3 regions of the Pseudoalteromonas sp. 4NS20-0020 genome follow, and region 3 is predicted to be linked to each of the others. Evidence: predicted binding sites of a transcription regulator. Region 3 holds the regulator's gene; each other region holds the start of a gene.
What was found. The regulator FliA, encoded in region 3, starts transcription of late flagellar genes. The targets are predictions, from matches to a motif close to CTAAAGNTNNNNNNNNNNNNGCCGATA.
Positions count from the first base shown of each region.

Region 1 (10,161 bases), on a different contig from region 3:
GAGTTTGAACAAAACTCTAATGTAGAGCAGCAACTGGGTATGCTACAGAAAAATGGTTTGGCCGATATAAAAGTGTGGATGCGATAATACCTGACCAAAGTGATTGGTCAGGTATGGTGAGGTTAACGCTATTGATTAAGCCAAGCTGGTAATATTGCAACTGACTCAGGTGCCGTAAATGCAGTGCTTGCATCGGCGCTAATGTCGCCTCCGGTAATACTTAAAATATTATTAAAACGCATAACTACATTATTTGATTTTTCAGCTACGTATAAATCTGTCCCGGTATACATAATATCAACAGGGTTACCCAGTAGGGTATTTGGGCCGCTAATCGTGGTGCTGATGTTTACCAACCCCGATGCCATTGCCACGTTATTTAATACATATACTTTTCCATCGTCAGCAACCGCGGCGCTACCCACATCAGAGAGAATTAACGAGCCACTAAGCGAGTCGTAATCGATGCCATGTATATTGCTTGGCGCTTCTACCGCGGTTCCAGCATTAGCAGGTGTTATAAGTCTGTCTTCAACAGCAATATTTGCATTTCCGGCCATAAGCTTGCTTTTGACTTCGTCGAATACAGCAACGGTGCCATTTGTGAGTGCGACAAAAGCACGGTCAGTGTTTGCATCGTAATCAACATCCCAAGGACGCGCACCGTTAGCAAAAGTAAGCGTCATTAATGGGCTTGCATCTCCTGTGGTACACGTTGAAAATATTGAGATACTTGGTGTATCTGCATTATTTTCTGCAACTAAAATCATACCGCTATCAGAAGCTACATCAAGACCTTTAGGAGATATAAGGCCTGTATTTGCCCCTGTAATAACACTGTCTTGGTTTGTATTATACGTTTGCCCATCTCTGTTTATTGCCACTTTATTTGAAATGACAATACCGCCAATAGAAGTTGTACTGTTATCGAACGTTGTATAGCTATTACCCGCTTTATCAAAAGTTACACTCTCGATAGTTTGACCCGCATTATAGTTGCCAACTTCTGTGCTAAGTTGAGAGCTTAATCGACTAATTTGCCCCGTTGTTTCACCTGTAGTACCCGGGTTACTGCTAACGGCAACTCCTAAAAGCGCCATATTAGCGGCATCACTATCTGAAATGTCAGCCATTACATTTTGCATACCCACTTTAGTAATTGACTCAGGTTTAATAGTTGAAGTGACTAAGTCTGGAGTAATATCGCCGCTTTCACCTGAAAAAATATTGCTAAATACAAGAACAGCATCATTTGATTTTTCGGCTACACGCAAGTCACTCCCTTCAAGGCTAATATCAACCGGGTTACCAAGCATTGTTGCTGGGCCGGCAATACTGCGTGCAACGCTCACTAAGCCGTCTGCGGTTGATGCATTATTGATTACAAATAACGAACCATCGGTTGCATCTGAGGCACTGCCTACATCAGATAAAATAAGTTTATTAGTATTTGAATCATAAACAATGCCATGAATATTTACAGATATTTGCGTACCATCATTATTGCTAGGGGTAATTGTACGACTTGGCATAGCGGCAAATTCACCACCAACAAAATTATCGTAAACGGCTACATCACCATTTGTAAGTGCTACATAAAGACGGTCATTTGTTTCATCATAATCAACATCCCACGGTGCAGCTTCTGTTATGGTTGTGCCTAAAGGCATTGCGTTACCTGCGGCTGTAGCGCCAAAAGTCGTTACCTGCATCGCGCCAAAGTCAGCAATAAAAATAAGGCCACTTTTTTGTGCTACGGCAATTCCTTTAGGGTTTACGAGCGTAGTGTTAGCACCTGTTATTTCGCGATCAGTATTTGCATCATAGCTGCTGCCATCAGCACGGTTAGCAAGCTGACAGATAGTTTTAATACTGCCACTTTCGCTGTCGCTTGCTTGTAATAAATTACCTAAGCTATCAAAAGCGGCGCCTTCGTTAGCTGTTGTGTTAAAAGTTTTTAATTTAGAAGCGCTTTGGTCAATTAAATCAATGGTACCCGTGTTAGTTTCTCCATTGTTTGCCAAAATAAATGTGGCTGATGCAAAGCCTGGGTTGCCATTTGTTCCATCGGTACCATTTTGTCCGTCGGTGCCTGCAATACCATCTACGCCGTTTTTACCATCGTCTGAGCTACAGCCTGTAATGCCGATTAATACTGCAAGTGTTAACGCTGAAAAACTAAGCGTGTGTTTCAATGTGTTTTTTTGTGCTGTATGAGTTGTTAAATTAGCATTATTCATCATTTTTACCTTTTAAATATTCCATTAAATTTAGGTAAATAAAGGGCTTGCTTATAAAGCACAGACTAAGCAGCACTGATTATTTACATGTTAACCTCACAGCAATAACGGCTTAAAAGTTAAATTGGATGCAAAAAATAATGATAAAAACGAAAAAGGAGCCAACAGGCTCCTTTTTATAAACAGTTAAAATAATTAACTAAGCAGTAAATGACCTTATTGAACTTAAAATACCTTGCTCGCCTAAGCCCATTTCATCGTGCATTTCGTCTTGCGTGCCGTGCTTAATAAACTCATCAGGAATACCTAAGTTAAGTATTTTAACATTGGCCTGCTGGCTGGCTAAGTATTCGTTAACCGCAGAGCCTGCACCACCGGCAATGGCATGATCTTCAAGTGTAACAATGACATCATGATTTTTAATAATGTCGTTTAACAGTGAAGTATCAAGTGGCTTTATAAAGCGCATGTTAACAAGCGTTGCATTAAGTTCATTTGCAGCAAGTTGTGCGTTTTCAAGCAATGTACCAAATGACAAAATGGCAATCTTTGAACCTTCTTTTATTGTATTTGCTTTACCAATTTCGAAAAGTTGCATATCGCTCTGAATATCTGCCGTACCAGCGCTTCCGCGAGGGTAACGAACAGCAACCGGGCAATTAGCTTTGTAACCGGTGTACAACATTTGGCGGCATTCATTAGTATCGCTAGGTGCCATAATAACCATATTAGGTATACAACGCATAAAGCTGAGATCGTATGCGCCTTGATGTGTTTCGCCATCGGCACCAACAATACCTGCTCGGTCAATAGCAAATAATACAGGGAGGTTTTGTAATGCAACATCGTGAATGAGCTGATCGTATGCGCGCTGTAAAAAGCTTGAATAGATAGCAACAACAGGCTTTAAGCCTTCACATGCAAAACCTGCGGCTAGAGTTACGGCATGTTGTTCAGCAATCGCGACGTCAAAATACTTATCAGCATGTTCTTTTGAAAACCGCACCATGCCCGAGCCTTCACGCATGGCAGGAGTGATAGCCATTAATTTATCATCTTGCTGCGCCATGTCGCATAGCCAGTCGCCAAATACTTTTGAAAATGTAGGGGCGCCCGGTTTTGATTTAGGCAAGCTAGATGTGTTTGGATCAAACTTAGGGACGCCGTGGTAACCAATAGGGTCGGCTTCAGCTGGCTTGTAACCCTTACCTTTTTGCGTTTTTATATGAAGAAGTTGTGGGCCTTTTAAATTACGCATATTACGCAATGTATCAACCAGCATGTTTACATCGTGCCCATCAATTGGGCCAATATAATTTAAGCCAAGTTCTTCAAAAAACGTACCAGGGATAACCATGCCTTTAAGATGCTCTTCCATTCTGCTGGCAAGCTCTTTAACAGGCGGTACGCCAGACAGTAACTTTTTACTTCCTTCGCGAATGTTGGTGTAAAAGCTACCAGATAGAATACGCGCAAAGTGGTTGGTTAATGCGCCAACGTTTTCTGAAATCGACATTTCGTTATCATTTAGAATAATAAGCATGTCTGATTTTACATCGCCTAAATGGTTCATCGCCTCAAATGCCATACCCGCAGTAATAGCGCCATCACCAATAACTGCAACCGTTTTACGCCCTGCGCCTTCTTTTTGCGCAGCAATTGACATGCCCAAAGCTGCAGAAATTGAGGTGCTAGAATGGCCAACACTGAATGTGTCGTAGTCACTTTCATCTCTAAATGGGAATGGGTGCAGACCATCCTTTTGGCGAATAGTATGCATTTGGTCGCGGCGACCCGTTAAGATCTTATGCGGGTAGGCTTGATGCCCAACATCCCACACTACACGATCTTCTGGTGTGTTATATACATAATGAAGTGCAACTGTAAGCTCAACTGTGCCTAAACCAGACGCTAAATGACCGCTACTTTGCGATACAGAGTTAAGTAAATACTCACGTAGCTCATTGCTAAACTCGGGAAGTTTATCTTGCGCTAAGTCTCGTAATTGAGCTGGTTTATCAACCAAGTTAAGTAATGGATACTTGCTACTATCAAGTGTCATGGCTTTTTTATATCCTTCGATCACATTCGCTTTCAAATGGGAGTGAACAACGAATGTTAAGTAATAATGTCAGTGCTATTTGCAATACGCTTAAACTGTGACTAGTGGTCACGTTCAATAAGGTAATTTGCCAGCGACGCAAGAAGCGTAGTATCTGCATCAATAAGTGCTAACGCTTCGTGGGCTTGTGTTATTAAATTTTGCGCCTTTTCTTTAGCGCCTAGCATACCTAATAACGCCGGGTATGTCGCTTTATTCGCTTCTATATCTGAGCCTTGTGGTTTACCTAGTATAAAGGTGTCACCTTCCACGTCTAAAATATCGTCGTGTACTTGAAATGCCAGCCCTATAGCATACCCAAAAACGCTCAAGTTTTCTAAAGTTTGTTCATCTGCTTTTTCACTGCACAGTGCACCTAGTGTTATAGCACAGTTAATTAGTGCACCGGTTTTTAACTTATGGATGCGCTCAAGCTCTTGTACAGAAACAACTTTGTCAGTTGCGGCAATGTCTAAACCTTGTCCTGCAACCATCCCTTCAATACCTGATGCATGTGCAAGTGCAGCAATCATTTTTACTTGTGATTGCGCTGAGCAATTAAAGTTATGTGTGGCTATAAGTTCAAAGGCGAGAGTTTGTAATGCATCACCCGCTAAAATGGCTTGCGCTTCGCCATACACAATATGGCAAGTGGGGTAGCCGCGGCGTAAATCGTCATCATCCATAGCTGGTAGGTCGTCATGTACTAATGAATAACTATGAATGCATTCTATGGCTGCAGCCAAAACGTCTAAGTCACTTTTTTTAGCGCCTAGCATTTCACCAACAGCGTACACCAAAAAAGGGCGCAGCCTTTTTCCACCATTAAATAAGCTGTAATGAGTGGCTTCTTTTATTGTTTTATCGCTATCGAGCGGTTGTTCAAAGTAGCTATTGAGTGTAGTAGCTACATCTATTTGAGCACGTTCAATATAGTCTTTTATGCTCACAACTATTCCATATCATTATTAAAGTTTGTAAGTGCTGACTTTTCGCTATTACCCATTAAAATAGATACTTTTTGTTCTGCTTGCTGTAGTTTTTCAGATGACGCACCAGCGAGTGCAATACCACGCTCGAACTGCTTTAATGATTGTTCAAGCGATAAATCACCTTGTTCCATTTCACTAACAATTGTTGATAATTCTTCTAGTGCTTTTTCGAAACTTAAGTTTTCAGGTTTTTTAGTCGCCATCTTTATTTCAGCTTACATGATAAATTTAGGAGCCAATTTTAGGGGGAATGCTAAACTAGGTCAAAGGATGATATGAGTTTTTTACATTTAGAGCGATTAATCGCGTGTTAATCAGTGCTATTAGTCAGGAAAACTCGATAATTAGGCAGTGCGCCTAACTTGATATAAAATAATAAATATAACTTTTATGTTTATTTACAAAAATGACTTAAGCAATTCAGTATGTTGCCGATAAGCAGTTAATAATAAAAAGTTTATGATAAGGCATTTAAACATGAAATCTCTGGAGGAAATGTGGATTTAGCAACCATAATAGGGATCCTAGGCGCAATAGGCTTAATTGTCATGTCTATGTTTATGAGTAGTAGCGGTGAAATGGGCATGTTTGCCGATGCGCCTTCAAGTGTAATTGTATTTGGTGGCTCGCTGTTTATTGTTTTATCAAACTTCACTATGTCTCAGTTTTTAGGGATAGGTAAGGTGGTTGGTAAGGCATTCATGTTTAAAATTGAGTCGCCTGAAGAGTTAATAGAAAAAGCAGTAGAGCTTGCGGATTCTGCTCGTAAAGGTGGCTTTTTAGCACTCGAAGAAGCTGAAATTCCAAATCCATTTATGCGTAAAGGCGTTGACATGCTTGTTGATGGTCATGACGCAGATGTTGTGCGCGCTACACTTCAAAAGGATATTTCCCTAACCACGACCCGTCATGAACTAGGTGCTGGCTTATTTAAAGCACTTGCCGACATAGCTCCCGCAATGGGAATGATTGGTACATTGATAGGCCTAGTTGCCATGTTATCAAACATGGACGACCCCAAAGCTATTGGACCTGCAATGGCCGTGGCACTATTGACCACTCTGTATGGTGCATTTTTGGCGAATGTAGTAGCAATTCCTATTCAGGTAAAACTTGAGCTGCGTAAAGACGAAGAAGCGATGAATCAGCGTTTGATTCTCGATGCTATTTTAGGAATTCAAGATGGTCAAAACCCCAAAGTTATTGAAGGTATTTTGAAAAACTACTTGGCTGAGTCTAAGCGTAAAGTTGATACCGAGGAGTAACCATGTCTGATGAAGAGTGCAAATGCCCACCACCCGGTTTGCCTGCTTGGATGGGTACATTTGCTGATTTAATGTCGCTATTGATGTGCTTTTTTGTACTCTTATTGGCATTCTCAGAAATGGATGTACTTAAATTTAAACAAATTGCAGGTTCAATGAAGTTTGCTTTTGGTGTGCAAAATAAAATTGAAGTTAAAGATATCCCAAAAGGGACATCGGTTATCGCTATGGAATTTACTCCAGGTAAGCCAGAGCCTACACCAATTGAAACTATTCAACAGCAAACCGTTGAAATGACCCAGCAAATGCTAGAGTTTCAGGCTGGTGATGAAAGTTCAGCGGGCGGCAGGCAAGAACAGCGAGGCGATAAACGTGGCGGTGAATCTAGAAGTACCTCACAAGAGCAGTCATCAGAACAAGCAATATCCGCTGCAGATCAAGAGCAAACAAATGAGCTGGTTAAAAAAATAGCGCAGCAGTTAGAAAGGCAAATAATAGATGGTGCAATAGAACTTGAATCATTAGGTCAGCAAATTATTATTCGTATTAGAGAAAATGGCTCGTTTCCTTCGGGCAGTGCTTTTTTACAACCTAAGTTTAAACCGATTATTCAAGACATTGGCGAACTTTTAAAAGACGTACCAGGTGAAATTACAGTATCAGGGCATACAGATGATTTTCAGGTATCAAACGAGTTATACGTAAATAACTGGGATTTGTCTTCTAAGCGTGCAGTGGCTGTTGCTAGCGAATTGCAAACAGTTCAAGGGTTTGATAAAACACGAATGATGGTTGTAGGGCGAGCTGAAACTCGGCCGCTTGTGCCTAACGAGACAAATGAAGACCGACGCCGGAATCGCCGAGTTGAAATATCTATATTACAAGGTAAGGCGAAAGAGTCTGACCCTATTGATGTGAGGTAATGCTCAAATTATAAAGCTGGGCTTAATTAGTAGCCCAGCTTTGAGTTTTGCAAATTATTACCAGCATCTACTTATTGAACCTGACAATAAATCAAAAACTCTCCCTCTTTAAAATAGTTATGCTAAACTACTGTTTATATAACCAGTTGTAGGCCAGCGCATGAAACTCTACATCGCAGAAAAACCATCACTTGGACGTGCAATTGCAGATGCGCTCCCAAAACCACATAAAAAACACGACGGTTACATTGAAGTCGCAAATGGTGATTGTGTCTCGTGGTGTATTGGCCATTTGTTAGAACAAGCTGAACCTGATGATTACGATGAACGCTATAAAAAATGGCAATTAGAACATCTCCCTATAGTACCTGAGCAATGGCGGTTAAAAGCTAAACCTAAAACTCGTAAGCAATTAACTATTTTAAAAAAGCTAATCAAACAGGCATCAACGTTAGTTCATGCTGGCGATCCCGACCGTGAAGGGCAGTTACTTGTAGATGAAGTGATAGAACAAGCCAAAATAAGCAAAGCTAAAAAGCAAGGTATTCAGCGTCTACTTATAAGCGATTTAAACTTAGCTGCAGTTAAAAAAGCGCTTGGTAGTATGCACTCTAATCGGGAATTTATTCCACTAAGTGTATCAGCACTTGCACGTTCTCGAGCTGATTGGCTTTTTGGTATGAACCTCACTCGGGCTTATACTTTAGCGGGACAAAAAGCAGGGTTTGGTAATGTACTCTCAGTTGGGCGCGTACAAACGCCAATTTTGGGCTTAGTGGTAAATCGTGACACTGAGATAGCTAATTTTATATCAAAACCATTTTATGAGGTGCTAGCTAGTTTAGTTACTCCTGAGAAGCAGGTATTTAAAGCAAAGTGGGTACCGAGTAAAGCTTGCGAACCTTATCAAGATGAAGAGGGGCGAGTGCTAAATAAAGCATTGGCCGAAAACGTGGCTTCGCGTATCACTAACCAAACAGGAGAGGTGACAGCGCTTGAACAAAAACAAAAAAAGCAAAGTGCACCTCTACCTTATAATCTATCAGCACTGCAAATAGATGCAGCAAAGGCATTTGGTATGGCTGCCCAACAGGTGCTTGATATTTGCCAAACACTTTATGAACGCCATAAATTAATTACTTATCCTCGCTCAGATAATCGATATTTGCCTAAGGAACATCATTTAGATGCACCTTCAATTTTAAAAGCAGTTGCAACTAATGACGGTCAAAAAGTGGAGTTAGTAAATGGTGCAAATGATAAGCTGCGCAGTAAGTGCTTTAATGACTCAAAAGTAGCTGCGCATCACGCTATAGTACCTACGGCAAAGCAATTAAATTCAGCTCGCTTAGCCAAGGATGAAGCAAAAGTGTATCAGCTTATTTGTAGGCACTACTTGATCCAGTTTTACCCAGACTGTATTTATAACGAAACTAAAGCAGAGGTGACAATTGCTGGTGGGTTATTTAAAGCCAACGCTAAACAAGAAGTCAGTTTGGGTTTTAAGGTATTAATGGGTAAATCAGAATTAAAAGAAGAGGCTACTTTACCTTACCTTGAAAAAGGGATGGACCTGATATGTACACAAGGTAATGTAGTAGAAAAGTATACTTCACCTCCCGCTCATTTTACTGATGCAACTTTACTGAGTGCTATGACAGGGATTAGCCGTTATGTAAAAGATCCACATATCAAAAAAATATTAAAAGATACTGATGGTTTAGGTACAGAGGCTACTCGTGCAGGCATTATAGAGTTGTTATTTAAACGGCGCTTTTTAAAGCGTGAAGGCAAAACAATCAAAGCCACCGAAACAGGCCTTGCATTAATTAGTGTTTTGCCTGAAGGTTTAGCAAGTCCTGACTTAACAGCAAAGTGGGAGGCAAGTTTAGGCAGCATTGCTCAACAAGCAATGAGCTACCAACAATTTTTACAACCGTTACTGGTGGAGCTTGAAGGCTTTGTAATGCAAGCAGCTAATTGCGATAGCCATGTATTTTCAAAACTGCCCCAAACACCGCCTAAAAAGCGTTTTGCCAAGCGCAGTAAAAATAAAAAATCTAATTATAAAAAGAGCTCGACAACAGTTTAATGGCTGAGCCCTTAAGTGGGATTTATTTTGTATTAAATAATGCAACTGCCGCATTACTCATGGCTTTTATACCAGTAGGTAAAGCTACTTTATAATCTGGTGCAAATTTACTTGAGTGCAATGAAGGAAGTGTTTCGTTGTTTTTTATTGCTTTTGCGTATTGCTGTTGATTAACACCGCCTAACCAAAATAATGTAATTGGGATATTTTCGTCGGTGCGGCCATAAAGACCAAAGTCTTCACCTGCCATTACGGCTTGGGTTTCAAGTACGTTTGTGTCGCCTATCGCATTTTTGATAGCACTTCGTACTATATTAGTTTGCGAAGGGTTATTATAAGTAGATGGAATTGATTCATCCTCATGGACTATAACAGCGGGGTAATCACTTTCATCAAGCCCTGCGCTTTGCGCAATACCTGCGGTTATGCGTTTTATTGCAGCAATTTGTGCATTGCGTACATCTGGGTTGTAACTACGCAGTGTAAGTTGCAGTTTCACTTCATCAGAAATAACATTATGTTTAGAGCCGCCATGTATGGAACCGACT
Region 1 covers NZ_BAAJMI010000004.1:2,145-12,305, reverse strand. The annotation lists gene AC27JL_RS10585 (diguanylate cyclase domain-containing protein) at 1-87, shown strand, start outside; gene AC27JL_RS10580 (hypothetical protein) at 129-2,240, opposite strand; gene dxs (1-deoxy-D-xylulose-5-phosphate synthase) at 2,440-4,302, opposite strand; gene ispA ((2E,6E)-farnesyl diphosphate synthase) at 4,404-5,291, opposite strand; gene AC27JL_RS10565 (exodeoxyribonuclease VII small subunit) at 5,294-5,536, opposite strand; gene pomA (flagellar motor protein PomA) at 5,831-6,598, shown strand; gene AC27JL_RS10555 (flagellar motor protein MotB) at 6,601-7,521, shown strand; gene AC27JL_RS10550 (DNA topoisomerase III) at 7,682-9,613, shown strand; gene AC27JL_RS10545 (M20 metallopeptidase family protein) at 9,636-10,161, opposite strand, start outside.
Region 1: pomA (flagellar motor protein PomA) is a predicted target of FliA. The motif match lies at 5,744-5,770, and genes of this name have one in related genera.

Region 2 (10,161 bases), on a different contig from region 3:
GAAGCACAACACCGTTTGCAGCAAATTCAATAGCACTTCTAAATTTAGACTCAGACGCTTTTAGTGCATGTAAAGTTTGCTGCTGTTCTGTTATATCTCTACCGATCCCCATTGTGCCTAACAAGTGCTGCTGCTCATTGTAAAAAGGCGCAATCGTCAGTTGGTAAGACTTATCATCTGTATCAACGCGTTGCTGAACATTACTGCGATTTTGTAAAACCTGTTTTTCAAGAATACTTATTTGTTCGTATTCGTCAGTTATATCTTGTATACGCCTACCCACTAGCGCGCTTTGATCGCACCCAATGTACGCTTCAAATGCCTTGTTGCACCCTAAAAAAGACCCATCAATATTCTTAAAATATATAAAATCAGGAACACTGTTTAACATTGTGTTTAGTAAAGCTAAATGTCGCTCTTTAGCTTGATAACTGCGTGTTAGTTTTTCTGATTGCAATTGCAGCTTTTCGTCAAGCTCTCGGTTTACATCTTGCAGCGAATCGACTAGTTGTCTGTTTTTAGCAAATACTAGTTTTATTTTAGTGAACCATGGCTGCCAATTAATAGGGATTTGATAATTAGACTCTTTGCTGTTGTCGTTATTGCTTTGCTCTAAGTAATGCATGAGATGTGTCATAGGTTTTAAAAATATGCGCTGACTTAACCAAAAGAACACGCAAAACATCAAACTTAAAAACAGCGTTAAAAATATAAACTCGAGTAAAATTTCATACCGAATAACATTTACAAAATCGGATTTAGGCTCATAAAATGCAGCATGTATTGGGAGGTTGCTTTTTGGCTGCATAAAAAAGTTTGTGCCACTGGTTAACACCGTTAATTTTTGTTGTGATGCCGCCATTTCAGGCCAGTATTCCTTAAGTGTGATCCCCTCAGCTATCGCATTTTTTGTGCTTGCAACAACCTGATCAAACCGATTAACAAATATATATTCCCCCTGATTTGGCGTAACTTTTTTTAGCCAGGCAGAAATAACCTCCACATCGTAAATAACGATAATATAATCACGCGAGCCAAGTTCTCGCTGGCGTCCGATTGAGTAGTAAGCCTTCCCGTCTATATTTACAATCGGGCTTGAAGATAAAAGGCTGCCTGAAAAGTCTGGTTTAAATCGCCCTTCAAGAATCTCTGTTAGTAATAAACTCTTGCTCTTATTACGCCTAGCTACAAATGCAGCGCCATTTTCATCAACATACGCAACGGCGCTAAGCGACTGCATAAGTGCCAGAGTTGTATTAAACGAAGGACCTAATTTAACTAACTGTTGCCACTTTGAAAGTTCATTTGGTGAAAGATTAAAATCCCCTTTACCTACAATCTCGGTGCCTTGTTGAGTAAAATGGCGATAGTAATAACCTTCATACTGATTAATACCTTCAAATAAATTACGATTAGCAAAACTCAGTGCAGGCTGCTCGTATAAGTTAAGCATATTAGCCATTAAATCACTGATTGATTGCATGCCATGATTTATTTGGGCGGATATATTAAGAAAATCAGCGTCACGTTTTTCTACTGTGCGCTCAAGCTTGATATTGTAAAGATGTAAACACAGTAAAAAAGCAACAATTAAAGGCACCAACAGGGCAACAATTAAAGAGCGATAATAATGTTTGAGAGGTAAAAAATTCAACGTGCAGTCTGCCATTTGGCCCGAAAATCAATCATTAGACTATCGAGCCAAATAGTTAAGCGCAAGTTATAAATTTTCTTCTGCAAATGAAGCCAACCGACTTCTTACTACACCATTTAAATTTATGGTTGCACTGCCTTCAAAGTTTTTAAAACGCTCTACTATGTAGGTTAAACCTGATGTGACTGGCGTTAAATAATTACTGTCTATTTGCGCCAAATTACCGGTGCAAATGAGCTTGGTACCTTCTCCGCAACGAGTAATAATGGTTTTAAGTTGAGACGCTGTTAAATTTTGGCTTTCATCTAAAATTACCACCGCATTTTGAATACTGCGCCCACGCATAAAATTAACCGACTTAAACTGTACATTGGCCTTTTCCATGATGTAATTTCGGCTCGATATTGGGTTCTCGTCACCTTTATGGAGTACTTCTAGCGTATCGGTAATAGCAGCGAGCCACGGCGCCATTTTTTCCTCTTCCGTACCGGGTAAAAAACCAATAGACTCTGCAATTTCAGGGGTATTTCGGGTCACAAGCACTTTATCGTAAATACCCTTTTCTATAACCAACTCAAGTGCACAGGCAAGCGCTAATAACGTTTTCCCACATCCAGCGGGGCCCGTTAAAATCACCAGTTCAATGCTAGTATCAAGTAATGCATCAAGCGCCATACCCTGATAAATATTTTTGGGCTTAACGCCCCATGCATGATGATGCATTAACCGCTCAACACTAATATCTTTTATAGTAATGTGCTTATCATCAAACGACTTTACCCTAGCTGCAAAGTGATTACTCTCGTCAAGTAAATACTCATTACAAAATACATCGGGTATTAAATTTTTAGGCACATGATGAAACGTATCTCGCCCGTGCTGCTCTGTATTGCATTGCCCTACATGTTCCCAAAAATCACCCTCTACTTTTTTATATCCGCTAGTGAGCAAATTAATATCATCAATAAGCTGATCTGTTCGGTAATCCTCTACATATTTAAGCCCTGCACCTTTAGCTTTTAAGCGCATGTTTATATCTTTGGTAACCAATATCACCTTTGAATCGCTATGCTGCTTTTGTAAATATACAGCACAGTTAATAATTCGATGGTCGTTTTCATTGCCTGGCAAACCCGAAATTGAATCTGCGAATAAATGGTCGTTAACAATAATGAGCGTACCGGCAGAGCTCGACTTTGCTTTTTTATTACTGGGTAAGGCTACACCTTGTAGCATTTGTTCAGGGGTTGCGTTTTTGAGTACCTCATCTAAACCACGAATTGCAACGCGGGCATCGCGGCTTACATCGTGTTTTCTATCTTTAATATGATCAAGCTCTTCAAGTACGGTCATCGGAATAACCACGTTATGTTCTTGAAAAGACAAATAAGCGAGGGGCTCGTGGAGGAGTACGTTGGTGTCTAGCACATACATTTTACTTTCAAGGTTCGAAGCTTTTTCCATAGCACTTTCCTTACGTTTTATGATTTTTATGCTATACCAAAATAACTAAGTAAAACGGGCAAAAATCAAAACCTGCAATACTTAATTGCCAAGGCATATTGAAAGTTTAGTCTATTTGTCATAAAAGTCCGTTTTATTACAACCTGAATTTAGTTTTTATTTACCTTTTTAATAGGTTAAAAAATGGCGGTTTTATTCTTTATAATTAACACTTATAAAATTAATTAAAAGTGAGCTAAATAGCGCCTTGCAGTGGTGTTAGCTTACAGGTAACATAGCCGCCTTTTTCATCATAGACGAGACATACATGAATTTTTCCTTAGGTCAGCGTTGGATCAGTGATACAGAGTCAGATTTAGGATTAGGCACCGTTGTTGCCATTGAAGGCCGCCAGGTCAGCATATTATTTCCAGCCAGTGGTGAAAACCGTGTTTACTCTACAGCAGAAGCACCCGTTACCCGTGTGGCATTTAATCCAGGCGATGTGATCAAAAGCGTTGAAGAATGGGAATTAGAAGTCGAATCTATTGAAGTACAAGGCGAGTTACTTTGCTATGTGGGCACCCGTGTTGATAACGGCGAAGAAGCAAAGTTAAAAGAAACCTTTTTAGATCATTTTATAAAATTTAATAAGCCACAAGACCGTTTATTTGCCGGCCAAGTAGATCGTTTTGATCGTTACACGCTTCGTTACCAAACATGGCAACATAAATTTGAACGCGAACAATCACCTATAAAAGGATTGATTGGTCAACGCGCTAACCTTATACCGCATCAGCTTTACATTGCCCAAGAAGTGGGTAAACGTTTTGCACCACGCGTATTATTATCTGACGAAGTAGGCTTAGGTAAAACCATTGAAGCAGGCATGATACTGCATCAGCAAATTATTAGTGGTCGCGCCAGCCGTGTACTTATTGTTGTACCTGAAAACCTTCAGCACCAGTGGTTAGTCGAAATGCTACGCCGCTTTAACTTACGTTTTTCTATTTTTGATGAAGAGCGTTGCGACGAAGCCTTTGCCGACTCGCCAAATGTATTTGATACAGAGCAGCTAGTCCTTACTAGTCTTGAGTTTTTAACCAAGAAAAAGCGCTGGTTTGAACAAGCCACATTGGCTGATTGGGATCTATTAGTTGTTGATGAAGCGCACCACTTAAGCATTAATAACGGTAAACCAAGTACTGAATATCAACGCATGGCTGAGCTAAGCCAAGATATTCCGGGCCTTATTTTACTCACAGCAACGCCTGATCAACTAGGCCATAGCAGTCACTTTGCGCGTTTACAATTGCTCGACCCAGACCGTTTTTACGACTACGACGTATTCAAAGAAGAAGAAGCCAATTACAAAGATGTAGCGCAAGCGGCAAACCAGTTATTGCAAGATCAAGCTCTTGACGACAATGCAAAAACAACGCTAATTGAGCTATTAAAAGAAACCGACATTACCGTCATTCTTGAAAAAGCGCAGCAAGGTGATTTACCAGCGCGTAAAGAAATACTTAACATGCTACTCGACAGACACGGTACTGGCCGTATATTGTTCAGAAATAGCCGCAGTGGCATTGATGGCTACCCAAGTCGTAAATTGCATGCCTATCCAATGGCATTACCAAAGCAATACAAAACGGCCATGTCGGTATTAGGTAACATGAGTGGAATTCAAAACGCTGAACTGAGCGCGCATCGTGCTCTTTTTCCTGAAAAAATATTCCAAGAGTTTGAAGGTGAAAGCGCAAGCTGGGGGGCCTTTGACCCTCGCGTAGATTGGTTAATCGAAACACTTAAAACGCTTAAACACGAAAAAGTACTCCTTATTTGTGCCAAAGCCGAAACGGCTATTAGCCTTGAACAAATACTGCGTGAACGTGAAGCGATTAAAGCCTCGGTTTTCCACGAAGGTATGTCGATTATAGAGCGTGACCGCGCGGCTGCCTTTTTTGCAGACGAATACGATAACGCACAAATATTATTGTGTTCAGAAATTGGCTCAGAAGGTCGTAACTTTCAGTTCTCACATCACCTAGTGTTATTTGATTTACCATTAAACCCAGATTTACTAGAACAACGAATTGGTCGATTAGACCGTATAGGGCAAACACAAGATGTAAACATTCACGTGCCATACTTTGAAAACACGGCGCAAGAGGTGTTACTGCGTTGGTACAACGAAGGCCTTGATGCGTTTGAAACCACATCAACGACTGGCCAGCTATTGTATAAAGAATTTCGTGATGACTTACTCGAGTTTATTTCAGCCCATAACTGTGATGAAGACGAACTTGACCCACTCCTTGAGCAAGTAGCTCAGCAAAATACTTTGCTACGTAAAAAAATGGAAAGTGGACGAGATCGTTTATTAGAACTGCACTCATCGGGACAAGGCGCTGCCGACTCATTAGTTGCTGATATTGAAAAGCTCGACAACCAGTTTGAGCTGCCCAGCTACATGATTAACGTGTTCGACACCTTTGGTGTAAGCCAAGAAGACAAAGGCGAAAATACAATTATATTAAAGCCTACAGAGCATATGTTAAGCGCGTCATTTCCATCGCTTAAAGATGACGGCATGACAGTGACATTTGACCGTGATACTGCACTTTCACAAGAAGATGTACATTTTATCAGTTGGGATCATCCAATGGTGCAAGGCACGATGGATATGATTTGTGATGATGACTTTGGTAGCGCATCGGTTGCTTTACTCAAAAACAAAAAACTTCCTGCGGGCACCTTTTTTGTTGAGCTTATTTTTGTAGCCGAAGCAATGGCGCCTAAAGCATTACAAGTGGGTCGCTTTTTACCCCCAACGCCTATTCGTATATTGCTTGATAAAGCCAGTAATAACTTAGGCGAAAACGTCGCATTTGACGGGTTTAACCAACAGCTTTCAGCCGTTGGTCGTCAAACAGCAAGTAAACTTGCGGGTGCGCTTCAAAGCGCAATTCACCCTATGATCACAACTGCAAAAGACATGGCACAAGAAAAACTCGAGGTTATTCGTTCACAGTCGCTAGCTAAAATGCAAACGTCTCTTAGCGAAGAACAAGAGCGATTAAGCGCGCTTAAGCAAATTAACCCTAATATTCGCCAAGAAGAAATTACCTTTTACGATAAGCAACGCACCGAGCTAACTGCACACATTGAAAAGGCGCAGTTACAACTAGATGCAATTCGCTTAATCGTGGTTTCTCACTAAGATTTTGAGCTTTTAGTTGTTAGTAAAAATTGCAAACAACAGCAGCTAAGTAAAGCGTGGTATTTATACCGCGCTTTTTTATATTCAAAAAAGTATATAAATTAGAAGCCTTCGTACAGGCTATCAATGTTTTCCTTGAGCCTTTGCCCTTGCTACCCTAAAATAGCGTCCTTCAAAATCATTAAGGTCGGCCGTGTTAGTTAATTACAATCCCCCAATGAACCCGTATTTAACCATACTTTTTCAAGACGACGACTTGCTCATTGTTAATAAACCCAGCGAATTATTGACCGTACCGGGTAAAGATCCTAAGCATGCCGACAGCTTGATTAACCGCGTTAATCGCGTGTTTCCAACCGCACGAATTGTTCATCGTCTTGATATGGCAACGTCTGGCATACTCTGCCTTGCTATGAATAAAGCTGCACACCGACATTTAAGCATGCAATTTCAAGATCGCGAAACCGCTAAGCGTTATATAGCTCGCGTTTTTGGTAAGCTTGAACAAGACAATGGCTCGGTTGATTTACCCCTTATTTGCGACTGGCCTAATCGCCCAAAGCAAATGGTAGATCATGAAAATGGCAAGCCATCACTCACTCATTTCAAAGTACTTGAACGAGAAGAAAACGCCACACGCGTAGAGCTCACTCCAATTACGGGGCGTTCACATCAATTGCGCGTACACATGCTAAGCCTTGGCCACCCTATTTTAGGTGACCGACTCTATGCTCATAAAGAGGCGCTTGCAGCCGCACCGCGTTTACAACTCCACGCACAAATGTTGCAACTAAAACACCCTGTCACCGAACAAGTAATGACCTTTGAAGCAGAACCCGAGTTTTAATGGGCTCAATTACTTAGGAAAAATTAAACTTTTAAACAAGCATGCCGATACCTAACTAATGACGACTGGTTGAGCGTGTTATGGTGTTTTTGCAATTATTTAAAAAGGTTCTGTGTTACATGGCGTTTAGCTGTGTAGCCCTTTTAGCACTCTGTACAACGGCTGCAGAACATATTGCCCCGCCTTCTTTATCAAGTATTGAAAATAGCGATATTAAACGCCTTTTACCTACCGACGAAGTAAAAACAATGCTAGCAGGTGAAACTGAATTTTTAAGTTTACGTAGTGAATACATGAGCGCTGATTTTAGAGGGATTGTATTACTTATTCCCGATTGGCAATCAGCCCCTACCAACAATGCTGGAATGAGTTACTTACGCAAAGAGCTTAACAATTTAGGCTACACCACCTATGCGATGGCCACCCCTGATATTGATTGGCAAGCGAGTAAAATAGCTGAGCCTGCTGCAGAAATAGCACCAAGTGCCGCCACTGAAACAGAGAGTCAAGCCAACAGTGAGTCAGATCAGCCTAATGCTTCAAGTAAAAATGAAGCGCCTCATCATGTGGATACCATTGAAGCCATCAGCGACGAAATACTCGATAACTACAAACTAAATTTACTTGCTCGCTACAAAGCGCTTTACCAAACCGCGATGCAAGAACCCACAAATATCGTTGTAATTGCGCAAGGCACCAGCGCAGGGGTGTTAACTGAGTACTATGCAGACTTTCCACAAGAGCGTATTGATGCGTTTATTAGTTTAAGTAGCTATCTGCCCAATGCAAAGCGCAATAAAAGCTTAAGCCAAACAACGTCTCTTGTTACGCCTGCACTTTTAGATATTTATTACGCCAGCGACAACCGCGATATTTTAATTAACTTAAAAAATCGCCAGCGCTGGGTTAACCGAAACGCCAAGTTTGACTACCGCCAGCGCCAGTTATTTGGGCTTCGTGATCAACCTCAACAACATGCTCGGCTAACAAAAGAAATAGACGGCTTTTTACGCCGCCTTTTTTAAATACTCATAGGCTGCTTGAATGTCTTGGCTTTTTTTAACCGCCAATTCCATCATATGTTTTGGTAAACCTTGCGATACTAATTTATCAGGGTGATGTTGCGCCATTAACTTTCGGTACGCTACTTTTACTTCCCGCTCGGTTGCCCCATCGTTAAGTCCTAAAAGCCCAAGCGCTTGCGCACGATTCATATTATTGTTGGGGGGTACATGGTGCCCTGAGCCTTCTTTATAACTGCTACTTTGCCCTTGCTGCTGTTGGTAACGCTGTTGCTGTTTTCTAAAGTTAAATTCAGCTTGATAGCGTTTAAGTACAAACGCAAAATGAGTTTTAGAAATACCTAACTGCTTGCTTACTTCACTTAATAACTGCTTTTCTTGCTCAGCTAAAACGCCATCAGAAAACGCCATTTGAATTTGTATTTCTAAAAATAATTGCAGTAAGTCATGACGCTTAGCAAAGCGTTCTTTAAAATCATAGACAGTTTCTTTTAATGAAAAGTCGCTTTGTTTACCCGCTTGAAAAGCATGCTGTGCTTCACGGCGCTCTTCGCCTTTCAAACCCATTTCGTCCATAAATAAGCTAGCGGCTTTAATGTGTACCTCGCTTACTCGGCCATTAGACTTTGCAATATGCCCCATCACTGCAAAGCAGCTTGAAAAGAATAGCGCTTGACGCTCGTGGACATCATCACCATTAAATAAACTTGAAAAACCACCCGCCTTATCAAAATTATTTTTTAAGCTTTTATCAAATAAATGACCAAGGTATAACCCTAAAATAGCACCAAAAATTTTGCCAAACATAAAACCAAAACAAAATCCGAGTATTTTTCCCCACATGTAAACGACTACTCCTATTAATTATGTGTCGGCTTACGCCAAGCGCTCATTTAATGCCGTTAAACGCGCTGGTGTGCCTATGTCATCCCAATTACCAATATAAAGCTCGGTAGACACTAAATGCTTACTTAATTTTTCTCGTAATAACGGCCCAAGCGGACGAATGCCCGGCTCTAAACCATTAAAAAAGTCAGCCTGATAACGACTAATACCCGAAAACGTATATTTTTGACTATCTGGCGATAAGTGGCTCAATGTAAAATCCCCATCGAGATTATGTGGGGGATTTTCAATAAGCACCAAATGTGCCTCACCTGGTTGCAAATGTAATTGCATAAGCGAGCTTACATCGTAATCGGTAAATACGTCGCCATTTATCACAATAAACGACTCCCCCAATAAAGGAAGTGCTTGAATAATACCACCCGCGGTTTCAAGGCCGCCTTCAACTTCTTGGCTATAAACAATATTTACACCAAATTGACTGCCATCTTTAAAGTACGCTTTAATTTTATCACCCTGCCATGCAAGGTTTATCACTATGTCGGTAATGCCAGCAGCCTTTAAGTTATTAACATGGTGCTCTATGAGTGGTTTATTTTGCACTTTAAGCATAGGTTTAGGCATAGCTTGAGTGAGCGGCATCATGCGCTGCCCACGCCCTGCGGCTAAAATCATGGCTTTCATAAATTTACCTGCTCTAATCTTTTAGTCACTTTTGGCACTATCGTATTTTTAACCCATTCACTGAGTGCATTAAGTTCAGGATAGCGTTCAGCAACATCTACAATATATTCAAGGGTAGGCAAAATATTAGCTAAATAACCTGTCTTGCCGTCACGCAAATACAGGCGACAAAATATACCGGCGGCTTTTAAATGACGCTGTAAACCCGTTAAGTCAAACCAAACCTTAAATTCTTCAAACGAAGTATTACTGACTAAGCCTTCGCGTTTAAACTCGTTATATCCAAATGCTAATAGCTGAGCGAGTTCATTATTAGGGAGCTTAAAATAGCAATCGCGTAACAACGAAACTAAATCGTAACAAAGTGGCCCTCGTACGGTGTCTTGGTAATCAATTATTGCCCACTGAGAATCGCTGTGCATAATATTACGGCTGTGGTAGT
Region 2 covers NZ_BAAJMI010000004.1:232,324-242,484, forward strand. The annotation lists gene AC27JL_RS11665 (PAS domain-containing hybrid sensor histidine kinase/response regulator) at 1-1,654, opposite strand, end outside; gene AC27JL_RS11670 (PhoH family protein) at 1,721-3,118, opposite strand; gene rapA (RNA polymerase-associated protein RapA) at 3,426-6,320, shown strand; gene rluA (bifunctional tRNA pseudouridine(32) synthase/23S rRNA pseudouridine(746) synthase RluA) at 6,514-7,167, shown strand; gene AC27JL_RS11685 (DUF3530 family protein) at 7,287-8,192, shown strand; gene djlA (co-chaperone DjlA) at 8,175-9,032, opposite strand; gene murU (N-acetylmuramate alpha-1-phosphate uridylyltransferase MurU) at 9,066-9,719, opposite strand; gene AC27JL_RS11700 (aminoglycoside phosphotransferase family protein) at 9,716-10,161, opposite strand, start outside.
Region 2: AC27JL_RS11685 (DUF3530 family protein) is a predicted target of FliA. The motif match lies at 7,191-7,217, and genes of this name have one in related genera.

Region 3 (10,161 bases):
CCATCACGTATTTCATCAATAAGCGCTGACTGAAGTTTTGTTAATAAGCTATCAAGTGGTTTTCCTAAATATTTTTGCTGTATATTACTTGTCTCACTTTGGCCGTCTAACAACTCTGGGCCTTGCTCTTCCTTGTTGATACTTTCGCCATACAGTAATTCATCTTCGGGAGTAACCCTATCAGTAAGTATTCCAGTACCATCTACACCCGTACCTTGCTGAGAATAAACACGAGCCGACTTGTCGAATACTTGCTCTAGGGAATCGGATAAAATTTGGAAGTTTTCTTCTTTGTTAATCGCAATCGCATACATTACAACAAAGAAGGCAAACATAATGGTCATATAATCCGCATAAGATACTAACCAGCGCTCTGTATGCTGGTTTTTATGGGCCGAGCGACCAAATCGTCGACGCATCATTTTTATGCGTCCACTAGGCTTGGCCGTTCAACACGATAAGCTTCTAACTTTAGCTCAATGTTCATTGGGCTTTGGCCATCGCTGATTGCAATTATCCCTTCTGCAAGCATTTCGTGGTAAAGCATCTTTTCTTCTACACGTTGCTTGAGCTTATGTGCCATTGGCAAAAATAATAAATTAGCTAACCCCACACCATAAATCGTTGCAATAAAGGCTGTTGCAACTCCAGCGCCAAGCAATTGTGGATCGGTAATAAAAGACATAGCCTGAATAAGTCCAAGAACAGCTCCTAAAATACCGATGGTAGGGCTATAACCGCCCATTGCTTCGTATACACGTGCAGCTTCAAGCAAACGCTCACGCTCCAACATTAAATCTATTTCAAGCGTATCACGTAGCCTCTGCTCTGAGCCTCCATCAACAAGTAAACTCAGCCCTTTTGCGGCATATACATCTGAGTGTGTTAGGGCCTCATCCTCTAATGCCAAATACCCCTCTTGTCTCGCTTTATGAGACCAACGTTTAACTTGCTCAATTGCATCATCAATATTGTAATTGGGAGTCACAAATACCCAGTGACTCATTCTAAGCATTTTTTTAAAGGTACTAGCAGACGTTTGCAGCATTACAGCGCCTACGGTCCCACCTAGTACTATAATAAGCGCAGGACCATTAAAAAGTGCGGCAATCACACCACCTTCTAGATGATAGCCAATTGCTATTGCACTTAGTGCAACTATTAACCCAAGTACGGAGAGCTTATCCACAACCGGTTTCACTTTTTATCCGCGTTGCAATATCGTCAAGCGCTAAACTCTCACTTGAAAGTCCCGCATTAGCAACAGCTTGTGGCATACCATAAACAACACAGCTTTTTTCATCTTGTGCCCAAATAGTGGCGCCAGTTTGTTTTAACATTCTTGCGCCATCTCTACCATCAGCCCCCATGCCGGTTAAAATAATAGCTAAAACATCTCCCTGATAAGCTTTTGCAATACTTGCAAATGTAACGTCAACACTGGGCTTATAAGTGATTCGCTCGCTATTGTCTTCAAAAACGCGCAATGTTTTAGAACCACCTCGACCTTCAACCATCATTTGTTGCCCGCCAGGAGCCAAATAGGCAGTTCCGGGGTCAAGACGATCACCTTGCTGTGCTTCTTTTACTTTTATTTTGCACAATCCATTTAAACGAGCTGCAAATGCCGGTGTAAAAGCAGCAGGCATATGCTGGATAAGTAAAATAGGATGCGGAAAATTAGCGGGTAATTGCGTAAGCACATTTTGTAAAGCAACAGGACCACCAGTAGATGTACCGATAGCCACAAGCTTGTATTGCTTGCCACTTGCACGAGTTGGTACGTTGTTTTGTGTTTTTGTTAATGTCGATGCGGTTGTTGAACGCTGAAAACTTCTATCTGGTTGCCTGATTGAAGACGCAGTATTACTGATTTTATCAGGCACAGAGCGTGCCGCTGGTTTCTGGTGTGTTATTGGCTTAAAGGCTCTAGGAATACGCTTATTACCAATTTCTTTGACTTTAGCTTGAAGGAGCTTTATCGCATCTTCATTATTACGTGCAATATCTTCAAACTTTTTAGGTAAAAAATCCATCGCTCCAGCATCAAGCGCATCAAGTGTTGCTGTTGCGCCAGCACGGGTTAAAGAGGAAAACATTAATATTGGCGTGGGGTTACTTGCCATTATCTCTTTAACAGCACTGATACCATCAAGCACAGGCATTTCTACATCCATCGTGATCATATCAGGACGAAGCTGAGCCGTTTTTTCTACAGCCTCTCTGCCATTAATGGCAAAACCAATAACTTGTATGTCGCTGTCTTGTTCAAGGATTTCGCTTACTCTACGACGAAAAAAGCTCGAATCATCAACAACTAAAACTTTTACGGCCATTTAGCTCTCTTATTAAATTTATACGTAGGCACACATATTATGTGTACCTACTTTATGATTTAGCCAGCGTAGTGTTTTAACATATTTGGAACATCTAAAATTAGTGCAATTCCACCATCTGATGTAATAGTTGCGCCTGCCATACCTGGAGTACCCTGCAAAAGAGCATCAAGAGGTTTAATTACAACTTCTTCTTGACCTATTAAAGAATCAACTACAAAACCAACCTGCTGAGTACCTATTTGAACAATAACAACATGACCTTGCGCTTTGCGCTGAGTACGATCTGCTCCTTTAACTAACCAATGCTCAAGATAAAATAGCGGTATCGCTTTCTTACGTACAATAATTGTTAATTGACCATCAACAACATTTGTTTTGGTTAGATCTAAATGGAATATTTCGCTTACACCTGCTAATGGTAATGCAAATGTTTGTTCGCCAACTACAACCATCAAGGTTGGTAATATCGCAAGTGTTAACGGTACTTTTATTTCTAAAATTGTACCAACACCTAGCTCTGACTGAATACTCACTGAGCCATTAAGTTGAGTGATTTTAGTTTTTACAACATCCATTCCCACACCACGGCCTGAGATGTCAGAGATCTCTTCTTTGGTCGAAAATCCTGGTGCAAATATTAAGTTGTAGGCTTCAGTATCCGATAAACGGCTCGCCTGGTCGTGATCTAAAACGCCTTTACTGATTGCTATTTTTTTGAGCTTTTCAGCATCCATACCCGCACCATCATCTTTGATAGTTAACAAGATATGGTCGCCTTCTTGAGACGCTGAAAGCGTTACATTACCCGTTCTAGGTTTGCCTGCTGCTTCACGAGCTGCTGGCATCTCTATTCCGTGGTCAACTGAGTTTCTAACTAAGTGAACAAGCGGGTCTGCAAGTGCCTCAACCAAGTTTTTATCTAAATCAGTTTCTTCACCAACAAGCTGTAAACTAATGTCTTTATTTAAGCTTCGTGCTAAGTCACGAACAACGCGAGGGAAGCGGCCAAATACCTTTTTAATTGGCTGCATTCGCGTTTGCATTACTGCGCCTTGGATATCAGCCGTCACAACATCTAAGTTAGAAATGGCTTTGCCCATTGCTTCACTTTCTGAGTTAGTGGCTAAACTTACCAATCTGTTACGAACAAGTACAAGCTCACCCACCATATTCATTATTTGGTCTAGGCGTTTTGTGTCAACTCGGACTGTTGTTTCTGCTTGCGGAGGAGCAGGCTTTTTCACAGCTGCAGGCGCTGGAGCTGGAGCTGCTTTTTCTGCAGGCTTTTGCACTGGTTTTGGCGCAGCGGCTTTCACAGGTTCAGGCTTTTTAACAGGCTCACTTACCTTAGCGACAGGTTTAGCAGCGGGCTTCGGCTCTGAAGCTGCAGGGCTCTCTATTGATTTAGGGGCACCTGATCCATGAAGTTCGTCAAGCAATGCTTCAAACTCATCATCGCTAATTTCATCATCGCTAGAATCACTTGCAGGTGAATGTGTTGAAGGCGTTGCAGAACTTTCTGCAGAATTATTACTTGCTGTTTGCTCTTTTACAGGCTCACTGGCCGCAACTGCACCAAAGCTTCCAACGCCATGAAGTTCATCAAGTAAGTTGTCAAACTCATCATCTGTAATGTCTCCACTGACATCACTACTACTGGACGCGCTTTCAGATACTGGGCTTTGACCTTTTCCATGTAATTCGTCTAGTAAGTTTTCAAATTCATCTTCTGTTATTTCGTCAATCTGAGTTTCATCATCGCTTTGTTCAACTGTTCCACCGCTAAATAGCTCGTCAAATGCAAACGGATCTTCTTCATCAGTTCCTGAGGCTTCCTCGGTAACTGGGGCATCAATAACCTCGGCTTGAGGTTCTTCAGTTGAATCAACTGGTGAGTCACCAGCAAGCTCTTCTTCTGTTGGAGGTAAACCTAGTTTATGAAGGGTTTCAAGAAGTTCGGGATCGGCGGGTTCTGGTTTGTCACGATTTTGAATGGTGGCAAACATCTCGTTAATCGTATCGAGAGCTTGTAAAATTACGTCCATCAATTCCGAATTAACCGTTCGTACGCCTTGCCTAAGCAGATCGAACACATTCTCTGCGCCATGACATGCGTCAACGAGCTCGGTCATAGCTAAAAACCCAGCACCACCTTTTACAGTGTGAAACCCTCTAAATATGGCATTGAGTAATTCGGTGTCCTCTGGATTGTTTTCCAGCTCAACTAACTGTTCAGATAAAAGCTCTAGGATTTCTCCTGCCTCTACAAGAAAGTCTTGTAAAATATCTTCATCGACTTCAAACATGCAGTTACTCTCCTCTTAGAAGCCCAAACTTGATAAAAGATCATCGACTTCATCTTGATCAGATACAACATCATTACGTGATTCTTTATCAATAATAGGGCCTTCTGGACCTGCTAAAGTTTGTTCGTCTAATGGTTCATTTGTTTTTTGTTGTTCTATTTTTTCGGCTTTACTTTCGCTTTGATCAGCGAAGGCTGTCAAAAGATGAATTAAGCTTTCTTCAACTTCTCTAACAAGCTCAATAACTCGGCGAATAACTTGTCCGGTTAAATCTTGATAGTCTTGTGCCATAAGTACATTAGTCATCAAACTTTGCAGCTCATCGGTTTTATGATGAGAATTGTTCATAAACTTATCAATGCTGTGGCATAACGATTTAAACTCCCCTAACTCAATCTCTCGATTCATTAGGCGATCCCATGTCGGTTTGATATGAGATATTTCGTCTGCCAACTGTTGAGCAATTGGTAGGCTAGCCTCAACTGCATCCATTGTTTTATTCGCGGCATTTTCTGTCATTTCTATAACATAATTGAGCCGTTTTTTTGCATCTGGAATAGCATCGGTAGTTAAGTCAGATAAGCGAGTGTCTAGCTCAAAGCTTTTTAAAGCTTCATGCAATTGACGGGTTAACTTTCCAACCTCAGCAAATATTTCAGATTGCTCCTTAGAAGCGGTATCTAAAATTAACTGATTGGCTTTGTCTTGCTCACCGTTTTCTAGAAAAACAACGAGCTGACGAGCTTGTTCTAAAGTTATTTGAGGCGCAGCAAGTGCTGACATAAGCCTCTCCCCCTATCATTAGCCTAAACGTTCAAATACTTTTTCTAATTTAGTTTTGAGTGTTCCAGCAGTAAATGGCTTAACGATATAACCATTAACACCTGCCTGTGCTGCCGCTATAATTTGTTCTTTTTTAGCTTCAGCCGTTACCATCAATACTGGAATGTGTTTAAGCTTATCATCCGCACGTATTGCTCTTAGTAGGTCTATACCCTGCATTCCTGGCATATTCCAATCGGTAACAACAAAATCAAATACTTGATTTTGTAGCATCGGCAAAGCGGTTGACCCATCGTCTGCTTCTTGAACATTAGTGAAACCTAAGTCACGCAACAGATTTTTAATAATACGTCTCATTGTTGAAAAATCGTCAACAACCAGAATTTTCATGTTTTTATCCAAAACATCCCCCAGTGAGGTCTTAACCTTGTTTACTTACTACTAATTTATCCAGTCATTGATTTTAGCTTTAAGCTTAATCATCGCCTGACCATGTATTTGACTTACACGCGATTCACTTACATCGAGTATATGCCCTATTTCTTTTAAATTCATTTCATCGTTATAGTACAAAGACAGCACCATTGCATCACGTTCTGGTAAAGATTTTATTGCACCTAATAAAGACTCGTTAAACCGCTCATTTTTAACATTATTAAACGGTTTGTCTAGCGCTAAATCTTGGCCCACTGGACTGATGGCATCTTCATCAACACCAAGGTCTTCAATACCGAGTACTTTACTTGCATTTACATCGTTTAAGATATGATGGTACTCATTTAACGAAATTTCAAGTTTTTCAGCAACTTCTATATCTGTCGGCTCACGGTTTAAGCTTTTTTCTAAAAATGCAATTGTTTCGGCCACCAAACGGCTTTTACGATGTACTGAACGGGGTGCCCAATCGCCACGTCGCATCTCGTCAAGCATTGCCCCACGAATACGAATCCCCGCAAAAGTTTCAAAGCTAGCCCCTTTGGTTGCATCAAAACTTTTAGATGCTTCAATCAGACCTATCATTCCTGATTGTATTAAATCGTCCAGCTGCACGCTGGCTGGTAAACGCGCTATAAGATGACATGCCACTTTTTTGACAAGTGATGCATGTTTTTCAACAATCACATTTAAATTTTGTGCTGATTGATATCCCATAACTTTATTCACCAATGTTGTCATAATTAGCCGTTTACTAGTTTCTCTATGAAAAACTCCAGATGACCTGATGGTTGATTAGGTATTGGCCATTTAACTGCTTTTGTTGCTAACGCTTGAAACGCAAGTGCCGCCGGCGAATTAGGAAAAAGCTCTACAATAACTTTTTGGCGACGCGTTGCTTTGCGCATATTTTCGTCGTAGGGAACCGTTGCGACCAGGTCCATTGATACATCTAAAAAACGATCGGTCACTTTGGAAAGTTTAGCAAATAACTCTTGCCCTTCACGCATACTACGGACCATATTTGCAACAATTTTAAATTTGTATACACCATGCTCGCGACTCAACACTTTAATGAGCGCGTAAGCATCTGTAATCGATGTGGGCTCGTCGCATACAACAACCATGACGTCTTGTGCCGCGCGAGAAAAACTCAGCACCATGTCTGAAATACCTGCGGCTGTATCGACAATTAAAATATCAAATTCTGTATTTAATTCACTAAAAGCCCGTATAAGTCCCGCGTGCTCTGAAGGCGACAATTCAACCATACTTTGAGAGCCTGATGTTGCGGGTACAATCTTTATACCTGCGGGGCCTTCAACTAAAATTTCATCAAGTTCACATTCACCAGATAAAACATGTGATAAGTTACGTTCAACACGTAGTCCTAGCATAACGTCACAGTTTGCTAAGCCTAAATCGGCATCAAGAACCAACACTCTGTTACCTTGCTGGCCTAATGCAATTGCAGTATTCAGAGAAACATTTGTTTTTCCTACTCCACCTTTACCGCCAGTGACAGCGATAACTTTTACGCCGTTGTTATTGTTTTGACTCATTTTGCGCAGGCCACTTGCTTGATCTAATACTGTGTTAATCATACATCCCTACTGTGCTTGGCGCCACTGCTTGGTGCCTTGAATGTTGTGCTTTTGCTCTTTTTAAATAGAGTTGCTCAGCCTTTTTAACTAGTTTTTCAGCATTTGCAACTCGAATATCTTCTGGTACTCGTTGACCGTTAGTAAGATACCCTATTGGAAGGCGATTTTGAATCGCTATACTAATAATCTCACCTAAACTTAAAGATTCGTCTAATTTGGTGAATATACAACCACTTAACTGCACTTTTTTAAAGTGCCTAACGGTTTCTTGCAACACATGTATTTGCGATGTTGCGCTGAGCACTAAATAACTGCGAATATCAACACGCTGATTACGCATTAGCGTATTAAGTTGCTCTGTTAAGCGCAAGTCGCGTTGGCTCATACCCGCAGTATCAATTAATACTAGTCGTTTATTTCGTAAATGATATAAAACTTCAGCTAATTCATTAGCATCTTTAACTTGCTTTACACCACAACCTATAATTCGGCCATAAGTGGCGAGTTGCTCATAAGCACCAATTCTGTATGTGTCTGTTGTGATTAAAGCGACTTTGTCTGCACCGTATTTTTGTGCGCCAAGCGCAGCTAATTTAGCAACGGTTGTTGTTTTGCCAACACCCGTTGGGCCGACTAAGGCGTATACACCGCCTTGACGTAAAATCTCGTTGTTGGTTGTCTGCATCTGATCTTCAACCATTGTTAAAAGTGCTTTCCAACCTTGCTGGCGAGATACATCGTCAGGTACAAAGCACGCCATTTGCTCAGCAACATCTTTATCTATTCCCATACCGACTAAACGATCAATCATGCATGCACGAGTAGGATCGCGTCTTGCCATGTCTTGTTGCATAAGCCCTGACACTTGATGTTCTAACAATTGACGAATGGCATTCATTTCGTCACGCATTGACGAAATTTGCTCACTTTCAGTATGCTTAGTTTCTTGGCGAGGTGTCACTGGACTGTCAAGATCATCAAAACCACTTTCTAAATCATCAAATCCAAGGCTGTCTGCTTGTGTTTGCGGACGCGCTGAAGCTTGACGTTCATTAGTGAATATAGGACGAGGACGCTGCTCTTGAACTGGCTCTTGGTAGTTGTCTGTAGTATCAATACCTGATTGAGAAAACATAGAAGCCAATTCTGCAGAACGAGGGCGTGGGGCTTGACGCTCTAATAATGCCTGAAGACTATCGGCTACTTTCGCTTGTGGCTCTGGTTTAGCGCGAAGAGGCTCTGGTTTTACAAAATTATGCACTGGCTGTGTTTTTATTGAGCTTTGTGCTGGAGCGCTAAGTGCCTGCTCTTTTTTAGGGGCTGCTTTGTCATAATCTACTGCTGCTACAATTTCTACACCGTTAGCTAGTTTTTTATTTGACATAATAACCGCATCAACACCTAATTCGTCTTTAACTTCTTTAAGTACTGTGCGCATATCTTTAGCAAAAAAACGTTTTATTTTCATGATTCAACCCCTTTAAAATCTTATTGTTGGCCAACAGAGCTGACTATCTTGATCTGTCTTTCATCTGGTACCTCTTGATAAGACATCACCCTTAAACCTGGGATGGTGTACTTAACAAAACGAGATAACACAGTGCGTAACATTCCCGACGTTAGCAATATTGAAGGTTCACCGGACATTTCTTGATTTTGATGCGCTTCATTTAGTGACACTTGAAGTCGCTCTGCAAGTCCTGGCTCTATACCGGCACCTTCGTCGCCTGCATTTTGTAGTGACTGATGCAACATCTGTTCCAACTCAGGCGCCAAGGTTATGACAGGGATTTCTGAAGACATGCCTACAGCGTCTTGAACGATTAATCGACGTAATGAAATACGTACTGCAGCCGTTAGCACATCAGGGTCTTGGCTACGTGGCCCATACTCAACAAGCGTTTGTACAATTGAACGCATGTCGCGAATTGCAACCCCTTCATTAAGTAAGTTTTGTAGTACTTTTACAATCACAGTTAACGGTAATACGTCAGGAACTAAACCTTCAACTAAGCGAGGGTGACTTTTACCTAACATATCTAATAAGTTCTGTACTTCCTCGTGGCCTAACAGCAGTGCTGCACTGTTTGTGAGTAACTGGCTAATATGTGTAGCCACAACTGTGGCTGAATCTACCACGGTATAACCTAGCGATTGTGCTTCGTCTTTTTGATCTGGTTTTATCCATACCGCATCAAGTCCAAAAGCAGGGTCTTTAGTTTCAACCCCTTTAATTGGCCCAAATACTTGACCAGGGTTTATCGCCAGTTCATCACCATGCTTGAGTTCACCTTCACCTGTAGATACCCCCATAAGCGTAATTCTGTATGCATTAGGGTCAAGCTCTAAGTTATCGCGAATGTGTACGGGTGGGACTAAAAAGCCCAGCTCTTGAGAAAGCTTTTTACGTACTCCCTTAATACGATTTAGTAGTTCTCCGCCTTGAGATTGGTCAACCAAAGGAATTAACCTGTACCCTACCTCTAATCCAATTACATCTACTTGCTGAACATCATCCCAACCCAGTTCTTTTTGTTCTTGTTTATTGGCAACGCCCGTACCAGCAGCTCCATTTGCAGCAGCTTCAGCCTCTGCTGCAGCGACTTTAAGTTTACTTTGTTGAGTGTAATAAGCTAAATAACCTAATAATGCGCCTAGGCTTAAAAATGCTAAATGAGGCATGCCCGGTACTAA
Region 3 covers NZ_BAAJMI010000001.1:639,176-649,336, reverse strand. The annotation lists gene AC27JL_RS02985 (flagellar motor protein MotB) at 1-422, opposite strand, end outside; gene AC27JL_RS02980 (flagellar motor protein) at 425-1,189, opposite strand; gene AC27JL_RS02975 (protein-glutamate methylesterase/protein-glutamine glutaminase) at 1,182-2,336, opposite strand; gene AC27JL_RS02970 (chemotaxis protein CheA) at 2,396-4,645, opposite strand; gene AC27JL_RS02965 (protein phosphatase CheZ) at 4,661-5,428, opposite strand; gene cheY (chemotaxis response regulator CheY) at 5,447-5,830, opposite strand; gene AC27JL_RS02955 (RNA polymerase sigma factor FliA) at 5,870-6,580, opposite strand; gene AC27JL_RS02950 (MinD/ParA family ATP-binding protein) at 6,607-7,467, opposite strand; gene flhF (flagellar biosynthesis GTPase FlhF) at 7,460-8,935, opposite strand; gene flhA (flagellar biosynthesis protein FlhA) at 8,956-10,161, opposite strand, start outside.